DNA from 4 places in the Ruegeria sp. C12 genome. Region 3 is predicted to be linked to each of the others. Evidence: riboswitches for the same ligand, from Rfam matches in the RefSeq annotation. Region 3 holds a riboswitch; each other region holds the start of a gene.
What was found. A riboswitch is a leader RNA that binds a small molecule or an ion and turns the genes downstream of it on or off. The one in region 3 is predicted to bind cobalamin.

Region 1 (5,183 bases), on a different contig from region 3:
CACTGAATTTCAACCAGAGGACCATTTCATGACAGACCATATCGTTTTCTGCTCGGGCCCGATGTTCAGCGTCGGTGATCTTTGGGAGCAATATAACATCGCCGCCGTGCTCGAGGCCGGAGGGTTCGGCACCTATCTCGCCCCGCGCGACGGCGTCGAGATCGCCAAGATGATGGATATGTTGCAGGACCCTCAGGTCTGGTCGCAAAAGGGCCAGGAGATGCTGTATATCATCCTCAAGGTCGGCTATGCGCAGGATATCTACCAATTGCTCGGGCGCTGCTCGAGCCTTGTGTTCAACATGGATGGCCGGGTGCCCGATGGCGGCAGTATTGTCGAGGTGACGACCGCCTACGCCGCTGGAATGCCCCTTGTGATCTACAAGACGACACCGGTGACGCTGTTTGGTGGGGTCGATAACCCGATGATTCAGGGGCTTTCGACCAATTGGGACTATGTGCATGACACCGCATCCATCGTGCCCGCCCTGCTCAAACGGATCGAAGCTCAGTCGCAGAACGGCTATGTCTACACCCCGCCCCCGAATGTCAGCCTTGTGATGGAGGTTGGGGCGATGACCGCAGACCCCAGTTCCGACCTTCACAAACGGCTCGACGCCATTTCGAATGCGCCCAACGAGAAGGCCGCGATGGAAGCGGGTGAGGAACTGATCGAATGGGCGAAAAGCAACAAGGCTTATCAGGCGGCGTTTGGCGGGTCGGCACCCACGTAAGCCCTGTTGGATTGGTGGGGTTGAAACGAATTCAGTGACACTCGCCTTGATTTCGAGACCTCGTTCCTGGATTTCATCCAACACACGCTGATAGCGCCAAGCTGCATCACAGGCCGTTCTTCACTCGGGCATTCTGAATGGTCAGTGCCGTGGTCTTGCAAACCGCGCCCATTTGTATACCATTGGATACAATTGATCCCATGACTTCGGACCTGAAATTTGTCCGTCCAAGCCACATCACCAAGCCGCCCCGTAAGGCGGGCCATCACCTTCGGCCTTGCCGTGCTGGGAACGGTCGTATTCTGGATGCTGGGCCTGCCCCTGCCATTTCTATTCGGCCCCATGACCGCCTGCCTGATTGCGGCACTGGCGCATACGCCGATGGAAGGGTTCGGGCAGATCTCGGTCGCGGCGCGCACTATCCTGGGCGTGGCGGTGGGGGCTTCGATCACGCCGGACCTGTTTGGCCAACTGCCGCAAATGGCAGCGTCAATTGCTCTGATCCCGCCCTTCATCCTGTTGATCGCTTTGGTCGGGGTGCCGTTCTTTCGCAAAGTCTGGGGCTTTGACGACAAAACGGCTTTCTACGCAGCCATGCCCGGCGGGTTGCAAGACATGATCATCTTCGGCACCGAGGCCGGTGCCAATCCGCGCGCCCTGTCCCTGATCCATGGCACGCGCGTGCTGATCATCGTGACGCTCGCCCCGATGTTCCTGACCCTGTTCTACGACGCTGACCTGACCAACCCCATTGGCGAACCCGCCCGCGACCTGCCCTTGCACGAACTGGCGCTGATGGTCGTCGCCGCCATTGTCGGCTGGAAAGGCGGTGAGCGGATCGGCCTGTTCGGAGCGTCCATTCTGGGCCCAATGATCCTGACTGCGGCCTTGTCACTGGGCGATTTCATCCACACCCGCCCACCGCGCGAGGCGATCCTTGTCGCGCAATTCTTTATCGGCTGCACCATCGGCGTGAAATTTATCGGTGTCACATGGGTCGAGCTGCGCAAAGTTGTGGCGGCGGGCTGCGCCTATGTTGTTGTGCTGGCCATACTTGCGGCAGCCTTCACGGCCCTTGTGACCACGTTGGGGTTCGGGCAACCGATCGAGGCCTTCCTCGCCTTTGCCCCCGGCGGGCAGGCTGAAATGACGGTCTTGGCCATCGTCTCGGGCGCGGATCTCGGGTTTGTCATTACCCACCATCTGACACGGATCGTTCTGGTGATCATCGGCGCGCCCATCGCGGCCAGTCTTCTGGTGCGCTGGTCCGGCTCTCGGGATTAGAAGGGTTTCGCAGTTTGATTTGGGTTCAATTCCTGCCGGGTTGCAATCCGACGCTGCGTGCTTTGCTGGCACCAGTAGACACAGCTTTGGCCTTATGAGACTGTGCTGCCGATGGTGTCCGACGCTCTGAGTCGGCTGAAAAGGGAATGCGGTGCGGGCAAACGCCCAAAGCCGCAACTGCCCCCGCAACTGTAAGCGGCGAGCGACCCCCGACAGACCACTGGATGACCCCGCTTGGGTTGTCCGGGAAGGACGGGGACAGCGAAGAACCGCAAGTCAGGAGACCTGCCATCTCCGGCGCATATGTGCCGCAGTCACCTTAACTCGGGCGGGGTGCCCGTGGACGGAGCGACAAGAGATGGACCGCACTGGCCAGACACCACTGTTGATGACCCACACAAGCCGCCCAAAAGCGCGGAGGGCGTCGTTATGCTTGACCTGACCATTTCCCAACTGGATACCGGCCACGTGCCACCGCAGCGCGCGCAAGAGCTGGGGCAGATGGGCTATATGCAATGGCTGGGCGGCCTGCCCGGTTCGGCAAACTACCACGCGCAGGCGCGGATTGCTTTGGCCAAGGCCAAACCGTTTGCCGAGACTTCTCCCGCCATCGCTGTGTTCTGCGACCTGCTGGCCCGATCCATGCAGATGCCCCTGGAACCATTGTTCCTGGCCCTGCCCGCAAAACAGCGCCGAGGGGGCCATCGCGCGCGCCGCGCCGCCTTGTGACCTCATGCGGGCAATTCAGCCTGTGCCACCGCCCGCATTTTGGACGATTTTGGCCGGGCAATGCTTTGACTGCTTATTGGTGATTTCGTTGGATATGCGCGACGAACAAGACACATTATGACGCAAACTCATAATTTAGTCGAATAACAATCATTTCACCTCATAATGCCAACGCGCTATACCTTCGGCCCACACAGCCGATTGGATACCGCGAATGCTTGACTTTACCTTGCCCGACACACCCGCGCTCGCGACGCTGCGCGCATTGGCTGCCCAGCGCATCCTGATCCTTGACGGGGCCATGGGCACAATGATCCAGGCGCTGAACATGACCGAAGAGGATTTTACCGCCAACGGTCACATCCATGGCCCCGGTTGTCGGCATCATTATCACCCGGACCTTCCGCAACAGGGCAACAACGACCTGTTGGTGCTGACCCAGCCGCAGGCAGTTGAGGACATTCAATACGAGTTCGCAATGGCCGGGGCGGATATCCTTGAAACCAACACTTTTTCCTCAACCACCATCGCGCAAGCCGATTACGGGCTGGAGGCTGCGGTGCATGATCTGAACGTCGCAGGCGCGCAGGTGGCGCGGCGCGCGGCGGACCGGGCCACGGCTGAGGACGGCAAACCCCGGTTTGTGGCCGGGGCTGTGGGTCCGACGAACCGGACGGCCTCGATCAGCCCGGATGTGAACGATCCCGGATACCGTGCCGTCAGTTTCGATGATCTGCGCACAGCCTATGGCCAGCAGATCGAAGGGCTGATCGAGGGCGGTTCCGACCTGATCCTGATCGAGACGATCTTTGACACGCTGAACGCCAAGGCGGCGATTTTTGCGGCGTTCGAGAGTTTCGCCAAGGCCGGACGTCGCCTGCCGTTGATGATCTCGGGCACGATCACCGATGCCTCGGGCCGGACGCTTTCTGGCCAGACACCCACCGCCTTCTGGCACTCGGTCGCCCATGCGCGCCCTTTCACCGTCGGGCTGAACTGCGCCCTTGGCGCTGCATCCATGCGCCCGCATATGGCCGAGATTTCGGGCGTGGCGACCGCCCTGACCTGCGCCTACCCCAACGCAGGCCTGCCGAATGAGTTCGGCCAGTATGACGAAACACCGGACCAGACCGCCGCTCAGGTCGAAGAGTTTGCCCGCGATGGCATCGTCAACGTGGTCGGCGGTTGCTGCGGCACCACGCCCGACCATATCCGCGCGATTGCCGAAGCGGTTGCGCCCTTTGCCCCCAGAAAGGTACCGGCATGACCCCTCACCTGCGCCTCTCGGGGCTGGAACCCTTTGTCCTGACGCCCGACATCCCCTTTGTGAATGTGGGTGAGCGGACCAACGTCACCGGCTCGGCCCGGTTTCGCAAGCTGATCGTGAACCGCGACTATGCCGCCGCGCTGGACGTTGCGCGGGATCAAGTGGAAAACGGCGCTCAGATCATCGACATCAACATGGATGAAGGGCTGATCGACAGCAAACAGGCGATGGTCGAATACCTGAACCTTGTCGCGTCCGAGCCCGATATCGCCCGCGTGCCAATCATGATCGACAGCTCGAAATGGGAGGTGATCGAGGCCGGGCTGCAGTGCGTGCAGGGCAAGCCGGTGGTGAACTCGATCAGCCTGAAAGAGGGAGAAGAGGCGTTTCGCCATCACGCGGGTCTGTGTCTGGCCTATGGTGCCGCCGTGGTGGTCATGGCCTTTGACGAGGCCGGTCAGGCCGATACGTTCGAACGCAAGACCGAGATTTGCGCCCGCGCTTATCGCATTCTGGTCGAGGATATGGGGTTCCCACCCGAAGACATCATCTTTGACCCCAACATCTTTGCCGTCGCCACCGGGATCGAAGACCACGACAATTACGGCGTGGATTTCATCGAGGCGACCCGCTGGATAAGGCAGAACCTGCCCCATGCACATGTGTCGGGCGGCGTGTCGAACCTGTCTTTCAGCTTTCGCGGCAACGAGCCGGTGCGCGAGGCGATGCATGCGGTGTTCCTGTATCATGCCATTCAGGCCGGGATGGATATGGGCATCGTCAACGCGGGCCAGTTGGCCGTTTATGACCAGATCGACCCAGACCTGCGCGAAGCGTGCGAGGATGTGGTCCTGAATCGCCAGCCGAAATCCGGCGGCACCGCGACCGAGAACCTGCTGGACATCGCCGAACATTTCCGTGGCGACAAGCGCGAGGAGAAAACCCGCGACCTGGCCTGGCGCGACTGGCCGGTCGAGAAACGGCTGGAGCATGCGCTGGTCAACGGCATCACCGAGTTCATCGAAGAAGACACCGAGGCCGCGCGCGCCGATGCGGAACGGCCTTTGCATGTCATCGAGGGCCCTCTGATGGCCGGGATGAACGTGGTCGGCGATCTGTTCGGCGCGGGCAAGATGTTCCTGCCGCAAGTGGTGAAATCGGCCCGCGTGA
Region 2 (5,183 bases), on a different contig from region 3:
ATTCCGGCCTCGGTCAGGATCAGGAAGCACCGGGGCTGGAGAATGCCGTGATCCCACTGGCCGCCATTGACGGCATTGACGCCCTAGTGGCCGGGCACACGCATCTGACCCTTCCCGGCAACGACCACCGGGGGCTGGCCCATGTCGACCCTGAGGCCGGATTGGTCCATGGCAAACCGGTTGTCATGCCCGGGTCCGCAGGAAATCATCTGGGCGTGATTGATCTGAACCTGTCCCACTCTGCCGATCTCGGGTGGCAAATCACCGACCAGCAGGTCGGGTTGAGACCGCTTCGCCAAAACAACTCCGCCCCTGAAACGCCAGAGGACCCCGACATGGTCCGGCTTTTTGCACCCGTGCACGCCCGAACCCGCACCAAGATGGCCGAGCCGGTGGCGCGAATCGCAAAACCGATGCACAGCTTTTTCAGCTTTTGCGCCGTTGATCGGGGGCTGGCATTGGTGGCCTCGGCGCAGGCCGCCGCCTTGCGCCCCTATCTGTCCGGCACCGCACTGGCCAATTTGCCCATGTTGTCCGCCGTTTCGCCCTATAAATGCGGCGGTCGGTCCGGGCCGCGCTATTACACCGATGTCCCGGCGGGCGAGGTTTGTTTGCGCCACATTGCGGACCTTTACGTCTTTCCGAACGAACTGAGGGCGGTGAAGGTCAGCGGCGCTCAGGTGCTGGACTGGCTTGAGATGTCGGCGGGTCTTTTCAACACCATGCGTCGCGACGCCGAGACCGATCTGATCGACCCCGGTCGGGTTGGGTACAATTTCGACCTTCTCTTTGGCCTGACCTACCAGATCGACCCGTCCTACCCGGCCCGGTTTGACGCTCAGGGGCAGTTGATCGACAATTCTCACCGCCGCATCCGGCAGGCCAGAATTGACGGGTCTACGCTTGACCCCAATCAGGATTTTGTGGTCGCGCTCAACAATTACCGCGCCAATGGTGGCGGGCATTTCCCGTTTGTGGAAACGGCAGAGCCGATCAACCTGCCTGCAATAGATATCAAGCGAATCCTACGCGATTATCTGACCGGGTACCTGCCCGCCGACCCGCTGTCTCAGGCGGTTTATCCGTTTTCGTTCGCGCCGCAGGCCGGGGTTCAGTCAATCCTCAGTACAGGGCCCGGCGCGCTGAAATACCTGTCAGAGTTGCAGAACTACGACCCTATCGTTCTGGACCCGGACCCGCAGGGGTTCGAACGCATCCGGCTGACACTCTGACGGGTTGTCATTTTCCCCAGGCTTCCCTATATCAAGCGCTGAGAGGTTGGCGCGGGCGAGCGCCTCGCCAACCTGGTCAGGTCCGGAAGGAAGCAGCCACAACGAGCCCCGCTTGGGTCGATGTCCAACCTCTCACCTTTCCCCCATGTATCCGCTCATCAGCACAATCAGGCAACCAACTGGGGCCAGATTGCCGAATTCCGGCGGGCAAATGCGCCGATATGGCCGATCTCTTTCACTCCGAATTCCTTGGGCGACAACAGGTGCCGCCGCGCGCCCGGCCCATACAGATCCGCCAGACGCCATACGGCTTTTGGCGGGACGGTCTGATCGTCGTCGCTGGTGAACAGATCCACCGGAACACCCAGATCCGACCAGCGCGCCGGTGGCAAATCCTTTCCGATCTCTGGCACATAATTCAGCGGCGCGGTGCACCACCTGCGCCATTGCCAATAGACAGAGCCCGGCAGATCGGCACCGAACCCAATGGCTTTGCCGGGCAGATACCCCAGGGCTTTCACAAGCAGCGGAACATGCCCGTGCCAGAACGCCCAGGCCAACCCCCGATAGGGCCATGGGTGATCGGACAGCGTCACCAACCCCGAGCAGACACAGATCATCCGGTCGATCTGGTCGATATCCGGCTGAATCGGCCCCAGCATTCCGCCGACGGAATGACCAATGCTCCACTGCCGGGCGTCGGGAAACCTTCGGCGCATCTCGGCCCGTGCTGCGGGCATATCGATCAGCGCCCAGTCCGACATCGTGACCTGCGAGTCGCGCATGGGGCCGGAAACAGAGTGACCAAAATCGCGATAGTCATACGTCAGGCAGGCCATGCCACGCTCGGCAGCCAACCACCGGGCAAAGTGCTGGTAGTAGTCGCGCGGCACACCGGTCGCCCCGTTCAGAACCACCACCGTGTCGGGATCAGTAAAAGGCCGATACAGTCGCGCCGACAGCTGCGCCGGGCCAGCGGGAAACTGGAAATCCTCGATCTTCACGTGCTGCTGCGTGTCCAACATCGAACCTGCGGGCCTTTCTGAACCAATCGGTTTACCTGCCCAAGAGGCACAACAACCCGCAGCCGAGTCAACCCTGCTGCCACTTGACCACACGTCGCCCGGCACAAGGCATGTGTACGTGACACCCAAAACCCCGCTTGACTCAGAACGCGAACAGACGCTAGCGGTTGTGTGATGGTTTCCGATCCACACAATGGGTCGGGATGAAAAGGGAACACGGTGCGGTTCTGCCCGGTCAAACCGGAACGAACCAAGGCCGCGACTGCCCCCGCAACTGTAAGCGGTAAGCGATGCCGGAATGCCACTGGCCGAAAGGCTGGGAAGGTCGGCAAAGCAACGACCCGCAAGTCAGGAGACCTGCCATCATCAACGTAACCGAAACTCGGGCGGGGTGTCCGGGCAGGTCCTGACAGCGTTTCTTCTGTCTCACCTGTATCATCCCCCGTCCGCCGCGCGGAGGGCGCAGGATGATCTGGAAGACAAAAACCCACGAATACGTGGCGACCATTTGCCAACGCACAGGCGGGCCCTGCCCCGCAATGGCGCGCATGGCACGCGCGCTGGCCGAGGCAATGAACAAGGCCGACCACGTCACCAGCGAAGGATTCGAAATCGAAGGTAGCAGCGACCTGACGCATTGCGCGCAAGGGTGCATGGCCCGCTTTCGCGCCGGACCAGAACAGATACGCATCTTCTGCGGGACCGAGGCGGACACGCCGATCCAAACGCTGGATACCTATGCCGACCTGATTTTTAACGAGACATGCGCGGCCCTTCCGTCCGGGGCCTTGCCAAGAACGCCTTGCGCCATGCTTGAGGTCTTGGCCCTGAGACCTTCAAGACCAGTGCAGGAACCGGCGCGGGTATCAGCCTGAGCGCGCATCCAAAGGTGCGTGGGTCGCTTTCGTGGCCCATGCCATCTGCTCGTCGGTTTCCACCGCGCAGGGGCGCAGGGCCCGCAACCGGGCCAGCGCCTTGTCTGCCGGTTCCCCGCATTCCAGCATCAGGCGCAAGACCACCATACCGGATCGCCCGCACCCACCCCGGCAATGCACCAGCACCCGGCCACCGCCGGACAAAGCCTGCCGCGCCGATGCGCTGACCGACCCCCACCGATCCTGAACGGCGCGCGGCGGGGCGCCAAAATCCTCGACCGGCAAATGAACCCATCGGCTGGCGCGGCCCTGAATGTCACTGCCAAAGGTCCGGGCCCCGTCCTGCAGCATCTCAACTTCCGTGGTCATCGAGATCACAAGACCGGGTTTCCAATCCGCGATTGTATCCAGATCGCCCGCATAATCTCCGCCGCGTCCCGGCATCGAGGTCAGCGCAAGTGTTCCGCCTCCGACTTGCAGCGCGTAGACGACCAGTTGCGACATCAAAGATTTCCTCCCAAACCCAAGCCTGCTTTTAAAATGTGCTTCAAAAATACTGAGATTCCAGTTTACGCCGATCTCGGGTCTTTCCAAACCAAATTTCGCCAACCGCGCGGTGGACGCGGGCTGCAGCGACCACTACGCTGCGACGACGTCCCGAATCCGCCAGAGCAGACATGACCGACACAGACAGCCCCGCCTATCAGGTTCTCGCCCGCAAATACCGTCCGGAAACCTTTGCTGATCTGGTGGGTCAGGACGCGATGGTGCGCACGCTGAAAAATGCGTTCGAAGCCGACAGGATAGCCCAGGCCTTTGTCATGACCGGCATACGCGGCACCGGCAAGACAACCACGGCGCGGATCATCGCCAAGGGTATGAACTGCATCGGGCCGGACGGCGCTGGTGGCCCCACGACCGAACCCTGCGGTCAGTGCGAGCATTGCGTGGCCATCATGGAAGGCCGCCATGTCGACGTGATGGAGATGGACGCCGCCAGCCGTACCGGCGTCAATGATATTCGCGAAATCATCGACAGCGTCCGCTACCGCGCCGCCTCGGCCCGCTACAAGATTTACATCATCGATGAGGTTCACATGCTCTCGACCAGCGCCTTCAACGCGCTGCTCAAGACGCTGGAGGAGCCGCCCGAACATGTGAAGTTCATCTTCGCCACCACCGAGATTCGCAAGGTCCCGGTCACGGTCCTGTCCCGCTGCCAGCGCTTTGACCTGCGCCGGATCGAGCCCGAAGATATGATCGGTCTGCTGCAAAAGATCGCCAGCGCCGAAGGGGCCGAGATTGCCGAGGACGCGCTGGCCTTGATCACCCGCGCGGCCGAGGGGTCTGCCCGCGACGCAACCTCACTGTTGGATCAGGCGATTTCTCACGGCGCAGGCGAAACCACCGCCGACCAGGTGCGCGCCATGCTGGGGCTGGCCGACCGTGGCCGGGTGCTGGACCTGATGGATATGATCCTGCGCGGCGATGCCGCCGGTGCCCTGACCGAGCTTAGCGCGCAATATGCCGAAGGGGCCGACCCGCTGGCGGTGCTGCGCGATCTGGCCGAGATCACCCATTGGGTCTCGGTCGTCAAAATCACGCCGGACGCAGCCGAGGATCCGACAGTATCCCCTGACGAGCGCGCCCGTGGCCAGCAGATGGCCGACGCCCTGCCCATGCGTGTGCTGACCCGCATGTGGCAAATGCTGTTGAAGGCGCTGGAGGAGGTCTCGGCCGCCCCCAACGCCATGATGGCAGCCGAGATGGCGGTGATCCGTCTGACCCATGTGGCCGATCTGCCCAGCCCGGAAGAACTGATCAAACGTCTGCAGGATACACCTGCGCCACCAAATGGCGGACCGGGCGGCGGTATGCCGATCCACGGTAACGGCACTGCACCGGTTGAAGCGCGCGCAGCACCGACCTATGCGCCTGCGCCTCGCGGGGCAGGGGGTGCTCCGGTCGCGGCGCTGGCCCAGGACACGCAGGCCGCTTTGGCGCGCTATCCCAGTTTCGATCACGTGGTCGAACTGATCCGCGTCAACCGT
Region 3 (5,183 bases):
ACCGTGTGACCATTTCCAAAGAAGGACCGCGGGATGATCCTGTGTTGTGGCGAAGCCCTGATCGACATGATCGCCGAACCGACCAATTCGGGCGCGCAGGGCTATGTGCCCCATTCCGGCGGCGCAATTTTCAACACGGCCATCGCGCTGGGGCGCTTGGGCGCGCCGGTGGGGATGCTGACGGGCCTGTCCTCGGATATGTTTGGCGCGCAATTGGCGGACACGCTGAAGGCAAGCCATGTGGACACCTCGCATGTGATTGTCAGCGACCGCCCGACCACTTTGGCTTTTGTGAAGCTGGTGGATGGGCATGCCTCGTACAATTTTGTTGATGAAAACACGGCGGGGCGAATGTTGCAGCCCGAGGATGTGCCGCAGCAATTGCTGGCGACCTCGACCCTGTATCTGGGGGGGATCAGTCTGGCCTGTGAACCCTGTGCCGATGCCTATGCCGCGCTGCTCGACCGTCATGGCGGCGACCGCGCGGTGATGCTGGACCCAAATATCCGGCCGGGGTTCATCAAGGACCAGACCCGCTATCGCACCCGCCTGAATCGCATGATCGCGCAGGCCGATATCGTCAAGGTTTCGGACGAGGATCTGGATTGGATCATTCCCGGGCCGGAAACCCATGCCGAGAAGGTGCCCTTGTTGCTGAAGGCCGGGCCGTCCGTGGTGATTGTGACACGCGGCAGTCAGGGGGCGACAGGCTATCTGGCGGACGGGTCCGAGACCTCGGTGGCGGTCAAACCGGTGCAGGTTATCGATACTGTGGGCGCCGGCGATACGTTCAACGCGGGCGTTTTGGCCGAACTCCACCGCGCCGGGCACCTGAGCAAAGAGGGCCTGCGCGCCTTGACACCTGATAGCCTGCGCGCGGCTTTGTCCCTGGGCGCCGATGTCGCCGCCGTCACCGTATCCCGCGCCGGGGCAAATCCGCCCTGGGCGCATGAGCTTTGATCCCACGAGGGAAGCGACATGAAACGATCCGACATCAACGACATCAAGACCGAGGCGCAGGCCTTCATCAAATCCTTCGGCGCGGTCCTGCCGCCCTTCGCCGACTGGTCCCCTGATCAGATGCGCAGCGCAAAGGCCGACACGATCCGCGCCCGAGGGTTGGGCTGGGACATTACCGATTACGGTCAGGGCAAGTTTGATGAGCTGGGCCTGTTCCTGTTCACCCTGCGCAATGGCGACGTGAATGATCTGAACCAGGGTCGCGGTATGCTCTATGCCGAGAAACTGCTGATTTCGCGCGACAAACAATTGTCTCCGATGCACCGCCATATCATCAAGGCCGAGGACATCATCAACCGGGGTGGCGGTGATCTGGTGATGGAGATCTACGCCTCAGACCCCGAAGGCGGCATTGATCGCGACAATCCGGTTGTTGTGCCCAGCGATGGCTGCGACGTGACCATCACGCCCGGCGAATTGCTGCGCTTGAAACCCGGCGAAAGCGTTACCCTGATGCCCGGTATCTGGCATGCCTTCTGGGCCGAGCGTGGCGATTGTCTGATCGGTGAAGTCTCAACCGTCAATGACGACCGCACGGACAATGTGTTCGAGCAACCGATCCCCCGGTTCGCGACCATTGAAGAGGACGCAGCGCCGGAATTTTTGCTGGTTGCGGACTACTAAACACTCAGTCCGCGTCGCCAAAATCTCGGCCAGAACGCTTGACAATTAAATCCGCGACAGACTAGCTGACCAGCGATGGTTCCCGTAGCGATGCCTGCGGGATGAAAATGGGAATACGGTGCGGCCCTGCGGCCAAATCCGTGACTGCCCCCGCAACTGTAAGCGCAGAGCGACGCCAAATCACCACTGGCCTGAACAGGTCGGGAAGGTTGGCCAAGCCACGACCCGCAAGTCAGGAGACCTGCCATCACCTGTGCAACCAACCCGGGGCGGGGCGTCCTGGAAGGAGGATTTGATGGCTCAATTTTTCGCCTGCGGGCGTGGCGTCTTCTTTTCGCGCGGTTTCCGCAGCGGGGACAGCCATGTCATCCCAAGCTGACCACTTCGTCCTGATCTGTTCGACCTGTCAGGGTGAAATCGAAGCCAAGGCAGCCAAGGCCAGTTTGGACGCAACCCTACCACCGGAGTTTGCGACCCGGTTGATTGCCTGCATGGCAGGGTGCGAACGCCCCATGACCGTTGGGCTGCAAGCCGAAGGCAAGGCGCAGTATCTGTTCGGCGATATCCAAAGCCCAGCCGATCTGGACGCGATTGCCGCCTTTGCCCGTCAGTTCCGCGACAGTGACGACGGCTGGACCAGCGCAACCGACCGGCCCCCTGCCCTGCTTTACAAAACTCTGGCGCGTCTGCCGCGCCTGTCATCGAAGGGTGAGGCATGAGTTTTCTGGTTGCCAAAGGTCTGGAATACTACGCCCTGAACGGGGATGTGTTGCTACAGGATGTCTCCTTCTCGTTGGATGAGGGGTCGATCCTGGCCGTTGCCGGGCCAAACGGGGCCGGGAAAACCACGCTGTTGAACCTGCTTTGCGGCCTTGAACGTCTGGCCCTGGGCGATGTGACGATCAAGGGGCAAAGCCTGCGTCAATTGTCCGCCCCGGAACGGGCACGCACCATCGCCGTGGTCGGGCAGCAGGAACTGCCTGACGGCCGGTTGAAACTGCGCGACTATGTGGCCCTTGGGCAAATCCCGATTCAGGCCGACCGGTCCGCCGAGGATCATAAGGCCGATCTTGAGCGGGTGCTTGAGATCACCGAACTGGTCCCGCTGGCCGATAAACCGATGCAACGTCTGTCCGGCGGGGAACGTCAGCGGGCGCATATCGCACGGGCTCTGGCGCAAAGGCCATCGCTTTTGTTTCTGGACGAGCCGACAAACCACCTCGACCCCGACGCCAAGGGCCACATGCTGTCGCTGGTGGCCGAACTGGGCGTGACGGTTGTGATGATCGTGCACGATCTGGTCATGATCCCCGAATTCGCCACCCATGTCGCTTTGATGAAGGCAACCCGCATGACCGGCTTCGGCCCGGTTCCCGAAGTTCTAACACCCGAGCGTGTGCGCGATACGTTTGGCGTTGACTACCTGTGTTTCCAGCACGAAGGGCGCGTGATCCCGGCGCTGGATATCCGAAAACGAAAGCTGTCATCTTAACAGGAGAATTTGATGATGCAGAAATTCTGGTCCGTAGTCCTTGTTTCGGGCCTCGCGAGTGGTGCGGCGGCACATGAAGTGACCGTCGACAATTGCGGAGAACCACTGGTGTTCGACGGCACGCCCGAGCGGATTGTCGTGCACGACATGAACATGACCGACATGGCCTTTGCGCTGGGTTTGCAGGACAAGATTGTCGGCCTGACCGGCATTACCGGCTGGTACAAGACCAGCCCGGATTTCGATGCAAAACGCGGTGACATCCCGGAACTGGCGCCCAAATACCCCACCGTCGAAAATCTGGTCGCGGTCGAGCCGGATATGTTCTTTGCCGGTTGGTATTACGGCATGCAGCCGGGTGGCGAAGTCACCCCCGACACGCTGGAACCCTTTGGCATCAAAACCATGGTCCTGACCGAAAGCTGCGTTCACCTGAACAAGGACCGCCCCGAAGCCAGCATGGACCTTCTGTTCGATGACGTGCTGCGTCTGGGCAAGGTGATGCATGTGGAAGACAAGGCCGAAGCGTTGGTTTCGGGCTGGAAAGACCAGCTGGCGGCCATCGAATCCAAAACCGCAGACCTGCCGAAACCCCGCGTCTTCCTGCTGGACGGTCCCGCCGATGCGCCCTTTACCGCCGGTAAATTCGCCATTCCAGACGCCATGATCGAGGCTGCGGGCGGTGTCAGCGTCACCCATGACATGGACACCAGCTGGGGTCGCACCTCATGGGAAGCAGTGGCCGCCGCAAACCCCGAATTTCTGGTCCTACTGGACTATCAGACCGGGAACGGTGCCGAAGACACGTTCAAGTTCCTGCAGGAGCATCCGGCCATGTCCCTGACCGATGCCGTCAAGAACGAACGCTGGATCGGTCTGCGCTATGAAGAGCTGACACCGGGACCGGCAAATATCGACGCCATCGAAAAGATGGTTTCGGCCATGCACCCGGAGCTCAACTAAAATGGCTCAAACGGGGCGTGCGGTCCTGCTGGGGGCGGTCATTCTGACCGCCCTTTTGCTGCTGTCCGTTGTCTATGGCACGACATCCATTCCTGTCGCAGACGTAGGCACAGCGATCATGCTGGGCACCGGATTGACCGAAGGCGAGATGTCCCCCCTGCATCGGATCGTGTTCGACCTGCGCCTGCCCCGCGCCCTATTCGCGGCGGTCATTGGCGCTGGTCTGGGTGTGGTCGGCGTGGTGCTGCAAACGACCACGCGCAACGATCTGGCCGACCCGTTTCTGTTTGGCCTGTCTTCGGGCGCAGCCGCCGGGGCGGTTCTGGTCATCACGGTAACCGGGGACGTGCTTGGCATCTGGACCCTGCCGCTTGCTGCCTTCTGTGGCGGCTTGATCGCGTCAGGCATCGTTCTCGCGCTGGTTCAGGGCTTGCGCACAAGCGCGCCGGAAAAGCTGATCCTTGCAGGGCTTGCGGTCTCGTTCCTGTTTTCTGCCATCACCAACTATCTGATTTTTTCCGGCGACAGTCGTGCCGCGCATTCGGTGATCTTCTGGATGCTGGGCGGTCTTGGCCTCGCGCGGTGGGAGACCTTTCCCCTTGTCCTGATCGGGCTTGCGATGATCCTGGGCTATTCACTCTACCGCAGCCGCTGGCTGGACGCGCTGCTGACCGGGGATTTCACTGCTGCTACGCTGGGTATCCCGGTTCAGGGCCTGAGGTTTCGGATGTTCTTTGTTGCGGCTCTGGCCACGGCAAGCTTTGTCTCGGTCGCGGGCGTCATTGGCTTTGTCGGCCTGATGGTCCCTCACATCGCCCGAGGCATTGCCGGAACACTGCACCGCAATCTGTTGGTAACCTCGGCCATCGTGGGTGCGATCCTGCTGACGCTCTCCGACATCCTGTCGCGCTTGCTGCTGGCCCCGCAGGAACTTCCCGTCGGCATCGTCACCACATCCATCGGATCACTGTTCGTCTTCCTGTACCTGTTCAAATCCGCCCGCAACGACTAAGCCTAGTGCGTGCCGCGTGGCACGAAATAGGGATCGACCATGATCGTCTCGCTGGTTTTGGCGGGATCGGCC
Region 4 (5,183 bases), on a different contig from region 3:
GCGGCCTCGCCGGGGTCGTTGACAATGAACGGGTAGATGACCGGCAGATCGCGGATCAGCGCCTCGGGCCAGCAATCGGCGGACAGGGCGACGGATTTGCCGGGCAGCCATTCCAGCGTGCCATGCGCGCCGATATGGATCAGCGCATCCGCACCCAGCCCTTGGCGCAGCCACAGGTAAAACGCCACATAGCCGTGGCGCGGAGTGCGCGAGAGGTCGTGGTAATCGTCATCGCGCAGCTCGGGCGAGCCGCGTTCCGGTTGCAGTGCGATCAGGGCCTTGCCGCGTCGCAGGGCGGTGAAATGGAAGGCTCCATCGGCGCAGGCCGGGTCATCTTCGGGCTTGCCCCAGACGGATTGCAGATCACTGCGCAGGGTTTCGGGCAATTCGGCCAATGCGGTCAGGTAGTCCTGCAGCGGCCATGAAATCCGGGCATCCGGCAGCGCATCGGCAATCGGCTCGGCAGGGGTGGTGTCATAGCCTGCGCCTTGCAGATCGGACAGCATCGCCTCGGCCGAGGTCAGCGCGTCGAGGCCTACCGCATGGGCCATCTGCCAGTCCTTGCCGGGATAGCTGGACAGCACCAGCGCAGGCGTCTGATCGGCTTTGGGTTTGTCGTGCAGGTTAAGCCAGCCTGACACGCGGTCGATGATCGCTTCGATCCGCTCGGGCTCGGCCCGGTGGGCGAAACGGGAATATTCCAGATGCGGGTCGCGCTTGCCCGGTTCCTTGAACGAGGCGATGCCCGCTGAAATCCGCCCGTCCACTTCGGGCAGTACCACATGCATGGCGAGGTCGGCGGGGGATAGCCCGCGTTCCGCCTCGGCCCATGCCTTGCGGCGCGAGGTGGCCAGCGCGACCTGAAATACCGGCACGTTGGCGGCGTCCAGAGGCGAGGTGCCCGACGCGCCTTTGCCCGAGAATGAGGTGGCGTTGATGATGGCCGACGGGGCCAGCGCCACGACCTGCTCACGCAGCCAATCGGCTGCTGCGGGCGCTTTCAGAGACGGAGCGAACAGGCCCACCGCCTCAAAACCCCGCGCGCGGAGGCTGCGGATCAGAGCCGCGACAGGAGCGGTGTCGGCTGAGGTCAGATAGGCCCGGTAGAAGGTCACAAGGATGCGTTTTGCATCGCCCGTGAAGGCGGCATCCACCGGGATCACGCCGCGATCCGGGCACCACGCGCCGCATTCGGGCAACGTCTTGGCCCCCATCACCGGCCCGGCATAAAGCCCCGCCGCCAGCGCCATTTGCGCCAGGGCGGCCTGCGCCGCGACCTCTCCGCCGGTGTCGCACAGATGCGCCAATCGCCGCAGGGTCGAGATGGGCAGAGTGGAATAGTCATCCAGCCGCGTATCCTCGCGCCCGTCCGCAGGCAGGACCGCCAGCGCGATGCCCTTGGCCTGCGCCAGTGCCAGAACCTGTTGCAACCCGTAGGACCAGTAGGGCACACCGCCGATCAGGCGGATCAGTATACCCTTTGCGCCCTCCAGCGTCTGTTCCACATAGGTATCGACCGACAGAGGGTGCTTGAGCGCCGTGAGGTTCGCCAGCCGCATCGTCGGCATCCGCCCCTCGGGGCCGCCACCGCGATGCCAGCCCGCCGCAAAGGCGCCGAGGTCACTGTCCGAGAACGACAGCACCACCAGATCCGCCGGGCTCTGGCCCAGATCGGTCGGGGTCTCGGTTTCCTCTAACCCGTGGCTTTCGCGGAAGACGACGTGCATGGTTTACTCGGCAGCCTCGGTCACACCCACGAGGATATCGCGGATCGCGGCCTCTTTGATGTCGTCATGCTCGGCAATCACGACCAGACGTGAGCGACGGTCCTCGCCGGGCTCCCACGGGCGGTCATACTGGTGACGCACGCGGGCACCAACGGCCTGCACCAGCAGACGCATGGGTTTGCCCTGAACGGCGGCATAGCCCTTGACGCGCAGGATGTTCAGCTCATTCGCCAGACGTTCGATCTTGGCGACCAGTTCCGCCGGGTCGGTCTGTTCCGGCAGCTCGACGATGATGCTTTCGAAATCGTCATGCTCGTGGTCGTGGTGGCCGTCGTGATGTGACGGGCGCGCGTCCATGTCATCCTCGGCGGCGGCCTCAAGGCCCAGCACGACGCGCACGTCCACCGCGCCTTCGGCCACTTCGACCACGGGCAGGGGGCGGGGGGCTTCGGCGGCGATGACCTCTTTGGCTTTCGCCACACCTTCGGGACCGGCCAGATCGGGTTTGGTCAGCAGGATGATGTCGGCGCAGGAGATCTGATCCTCGAACACCTCCGACAGGGGCGTTTCGTGGTCGATCGAGTCATCGGCCAGACGCTGGGCGTCCACCGCCTCGACATTCGGCGCGAAGCGACCGGCGGCCACAGCCTCGGCATCGGCCAGAGCGATCACGCCGTCCACGGTGATTTTCGACCGGATATCGGGCCAGTCGAACGCCTTTAGCAGCGGTTTTGGCAGGGCGAGGCCCGAGGTTTCGATCAGGATGTGATCCGGGCGCGGTTCCAGCGCCATCAGCGCCTCAATGGTGGGGATGAAGTCATCGGCCACGGTGCAGCAGATGCAGCCATTGGCCAGTTCCATGATGTTTTCCGCCGGGCAATCCGGGATCGCGCAGGATTTCAGGATGTCGCCATCAACGCCCACATCGCCAAATTCGTTGACCACCACGGCCAGCCGCTTGCCTTGTGGGTTCTGCATCAGATGCTTGACCAGCGTCGTTTTGCCCGAACCCAGAAAGCCGGTGATCACAGTGACGGGGAGTTTTTCGAGGTTGCTCATTTCAGGGCTCCAATCGGGGGAATGCGCGAGGCGCAGTTCTTGCGGAAATGTTCGGGGCGCTCGCGCCATTTGACCAGGCCGTCCTCGGTGGCCAGATACTTGGTCGCACCATCGACGATGACGTCAACGTGATCGGCCTCATTGAGGTTCTCATAGACAAAGGTCCAGCGATCCGGCCCGCCGCGCAGCACGATGGAACAGCCCTGATCGCAGTTCGACAGGCATTCGACGGCTTTCAGCGTGACGCCCTCGGGCAGGTCCGCCTGTTCCAGCGCTTTGTGCAGCAATGTGCCGGGGCGTTGATCGTCATCCTCGATGGGCAGACCACGGCGGCACGTGGTGCAGACCAGCAGCTCGACCGGCGCAGTCTCGGTCATGTCTCTCATCCCCCCAAATCCTCTTCGCGGGGGACGGGGTTTCATGCGGGCCACGCGATGCACATGGACCCGACACCGGAACACCCCGCCCGGTTTCAACTTCGGGTGCTGGCAGGTCTCCCGGCTTGCGGATGTCAGAGGCCCGGTTCGTCTGGCTCCTCTGTCGGATGTCCCGCCTTCCCGGCCTGGCAGGCCAGTGGCATTGGGCACCCTCTCCGGTCACGGTCGCGGGGGCGGCTGCGTTTGGCGGATAAACCGTTGACGCATTCCCTTTTCATCGGCTGTCGCCGACACCAACGACAGGGACATGCGGCACGTGCGGGCAGGTTGTCAAGCGCGATGCGACCACCATCGCGTGGCTAGGATGAAAAGCGACCTGCCAGCGTCGCTGGGCGGCATGACGCGGTGCCCGCGACATGGTCGCATACCGGAAAACACGCAGGGAGACGCGAATAATGAAAGTTGGGTTCATCGGACTTGGAAATGTGGGCGGAAAACTCTCGGGCTCATTGCTGCGCAACGGGATCGACCTGACGGTCCATGACCTCAATGCAGACCTGGTGGCAGAATTCGTCGAAAAGGGCGCAAAGGCCGCCGAAAGCCCGGCCCAGCTGATGCACGATTGCGACGCGGTGATCACCTGCCTGCCATCGCCTGCCGCCTCGGACGCGGTGATGCAGGAGATGTTGCCCGAGGTCGGCCCCGGCAAAATTTGGATGGAAATGTCCACCACCGACGAGGCCGAGGCCAAGCGGCTGGGTGCCATGGTCATCGAACGGGGCGGGGCGGCGGTTGATTGCCCCGTTTCCGGCGGATGCCACCGGGCGGCAACCGGCAATATCTCGATCTTCGCGGGTTGCGACCGGGATACTTTTGAGCGAATCCTGCCCTTCCTGACAACGATGGGCCGTCGGGTGTTGCATACCGGCGATCTCGGCTCGGCCTCGGTTCTGAAAGTTCTGACCAACTATCTGGCCACCGCCAACCTGATCACCTGCGCCGAAGCGCTGGTGACCGCCAAAGCCGCCGGGATGGACCTGAACACGACCTATGAGGCGATCAAGATCTCGTCTGGCACCTCATTTGTGCATGAGACCGAAAGCCAGGTCATCCTGAACGGCTCGCGCGATATTTCCTTTACCATGGACCTTGTCAAAAAGGATATCGGCCTGTTTCAGGACGTCGCCGACCGCGCGGGTGTCCCGCTTGAGATCAACCCGATCATGATCAAGATCTTCGAGGACGGCATCGCACGCTACGGCGAACGCGAACTGTCGCCCAACATCATCAAACGCCTGGAAGACGCCACCGGCCTCGACATCCGCGCGCCCGGCTTTCCACCTGAAATGCAGGACGATGAACCTGAAGAACCGGGTTATGAGGTTATCCCGGCGGGGCGCGATTCCTAAGAGGGGCGCGCTTTCGTCTTTGCGTCGCGAGGTGAAGGTATTGAAGGAAGTGGAGGCGAGTACCGGAATCGAACCGGTGTACACGGATTTGCAATCCGCTGCGTCACCACTCCGCCAACTCGCCTTTTCAAGTAAAATCAAATACTTGCCGTGGTGTGACAGGCGTTTTAGCAGCTTTCTTATGGGGCGTCCAGAGGATTGCGTGTAATTTTGGCGCCTGAGGCGGGAAATGCTGATCTGGGCCGGATCACAAACCTGTCGCACGGGCCGGGCTGTGGCAACAGGGCCGTTGCCGGTTGCTGCGGGATGTGGCAAAAGCCAAAAAAACGTGGGAATTCAGACGAGAGATCAAATGACAGATTTCGCAACCCGACGCCGCACTATGGTCGATACGCAGATTCGGCCCTCTGATGTCACGAAATTCCCGATCATCGATGCCATGCTGACCGTCCCGCGTGAAAATTTTGTGCCGGATGCGCAGCGCGAGGCCGCCTATGTTGAAGGCATAATCGATCTGGGGGACGGGCGCAGCATGCTGGAGCCTCGGACTCTGGCCAAGATGCTGGACGCTGTGAATATTTGCAAAGATGAGGCGGTTCTGGATATCGCGC

Region 1: linked by a shared signal. The riboswitch ahead of ACR0C9_RS00550 (hypothetical protein) and the one ahead of ACR0C9_RS13205 (DUF1636 family protein) in region 3 are both predicted to bind cobalamin.
Region 2: linked by a shared signal. The riboswitch ahead of ACR0C9_RS10150 (hypothetical protein) and the one ahead of ACR0C9_RS13205 (DUF1636 family protein) in region 3 are both predicted to bind cobalamin.
Region 4: linked by a shared signal. The riboswitch ahead of ACR0C9_RS12295 (DUF1636 domain-containing protein) and the one ahead of ACR0C9_RS13205 (DUF1636 family protein) in region 3 are both predicted to bind cobalamin.

What each region holds. Positions count from the first base shown of each region.
Region 1 is NZ_JBQFSA010000001.1:123,383-128,565, reverse strand. It holds gene ACR0C9_RS00560 (hypothetical protein) at 29-733, shown strand; gene ACR0C9_RS00555 (AbrB family transcriptional regulator) at 953-2,017, shown strand; cobalamin riboswitch at 2,113-2,324, shown strand; gene ACR0C9_RS00550 (hypothetical protein) at 2,447-2,746, shown strand; gene ACR0C9_RS00545 (homocysteine S-methyltransferase family protein) at 2,961-4,013, shown strand; gene metH (methionine synthase) at 4,010-5,183, shown strand, end outside.
Region 2 is NZ_JBQFSA010000004.1:185,742-190,924, forward strand. It holds gene ACR0C9_RS10135 (bifunctional 2',3'-cyclic-nucleotide 2'-phosphodiesterase/3'-nucleotidase) at 1-1,232, shown strand, start outside; RNA gene ffs (signal recognition particle sRNA small type) at 1,272-1,370, shown strand; gene ACR0C9_RS10145 (alpha/beta hydrolase family protein) at 1,400-2,257, opposite strand; cobalamin riboswitch at 2,416-2,636, shown strand; gene ACR0C9_RS10150 (hypothetical protein) at 2,725-3,132, shown strand; gene ACR0C9_RS10155 (phosphatase domain-containing protein) at 3,124-3,636, opposite strand; gene ACR0C9_RS10160 (DNA polymerase III subunit gamma/tau) at 3,777-5,183, shown strand, end outside.
Region 3 is NZ_JBQFSA010000006.1:146,507-151,689, forward strand. It holds gene ACR0C9_RS13195 (carbohydrate kinase family protein) at 34-960, shown strand; gene ACR0C9_RS13200 (D-lyxose/D-mannose family sugar isomerase) at 979-1,644, shown strand; cobalamin riboswitch at 1,704-1,907, shown strand; gene ACR0C9_RS13205 (DUF1636 family protein) at 2,007-2,363, shown strand; gene ACR0C9_RS13210 (ABC transporter ATP-binding protein) at 2,360-3,136, shown strand; gene ACR0C9_RS13215 (ABC transporter substrate-binding protein) at 3,149-4,099, shown strand; gene ACR0C9_RS13220 (iron ABC transporter permease) at 4,101-5,111, shown strand; gene ACR0C9_RS13225 (LacI family DNA-binding transcriptional regulator) at 5,114-5,183, opposite strand, start outside.
Region 4 is NZ_JBQFSA010000005.1:244,700-249,882, reverse strand. It holds gene cobN (cobaltochelatase subunit CobN) at 1-1,727, opposite strand, end outside; gene cobW (cobalamin biosynthesis protein CobW) at 1,731-2,786, opposite strand; gene ACR0C9_RS12295 (DUF1636 domain-containing protein) at 2,783-3,163, opposite strand; cobalamin riboswitch at 3,257-3,476, opposite strand; gene ACR0C9_RS12290 (NAD(P)-dependent oxidoreductase) at 3,580-4,572, shown strand; tRNA gene ACR0C9_RS12285 (tRNA-Cys) at 4,623-4,696, opposite strand; gene ACR0C9_RS12280 (protein-L-isoaspartate O-methyltransferase family protein) at 4,925-5,183, shown strand, end outside.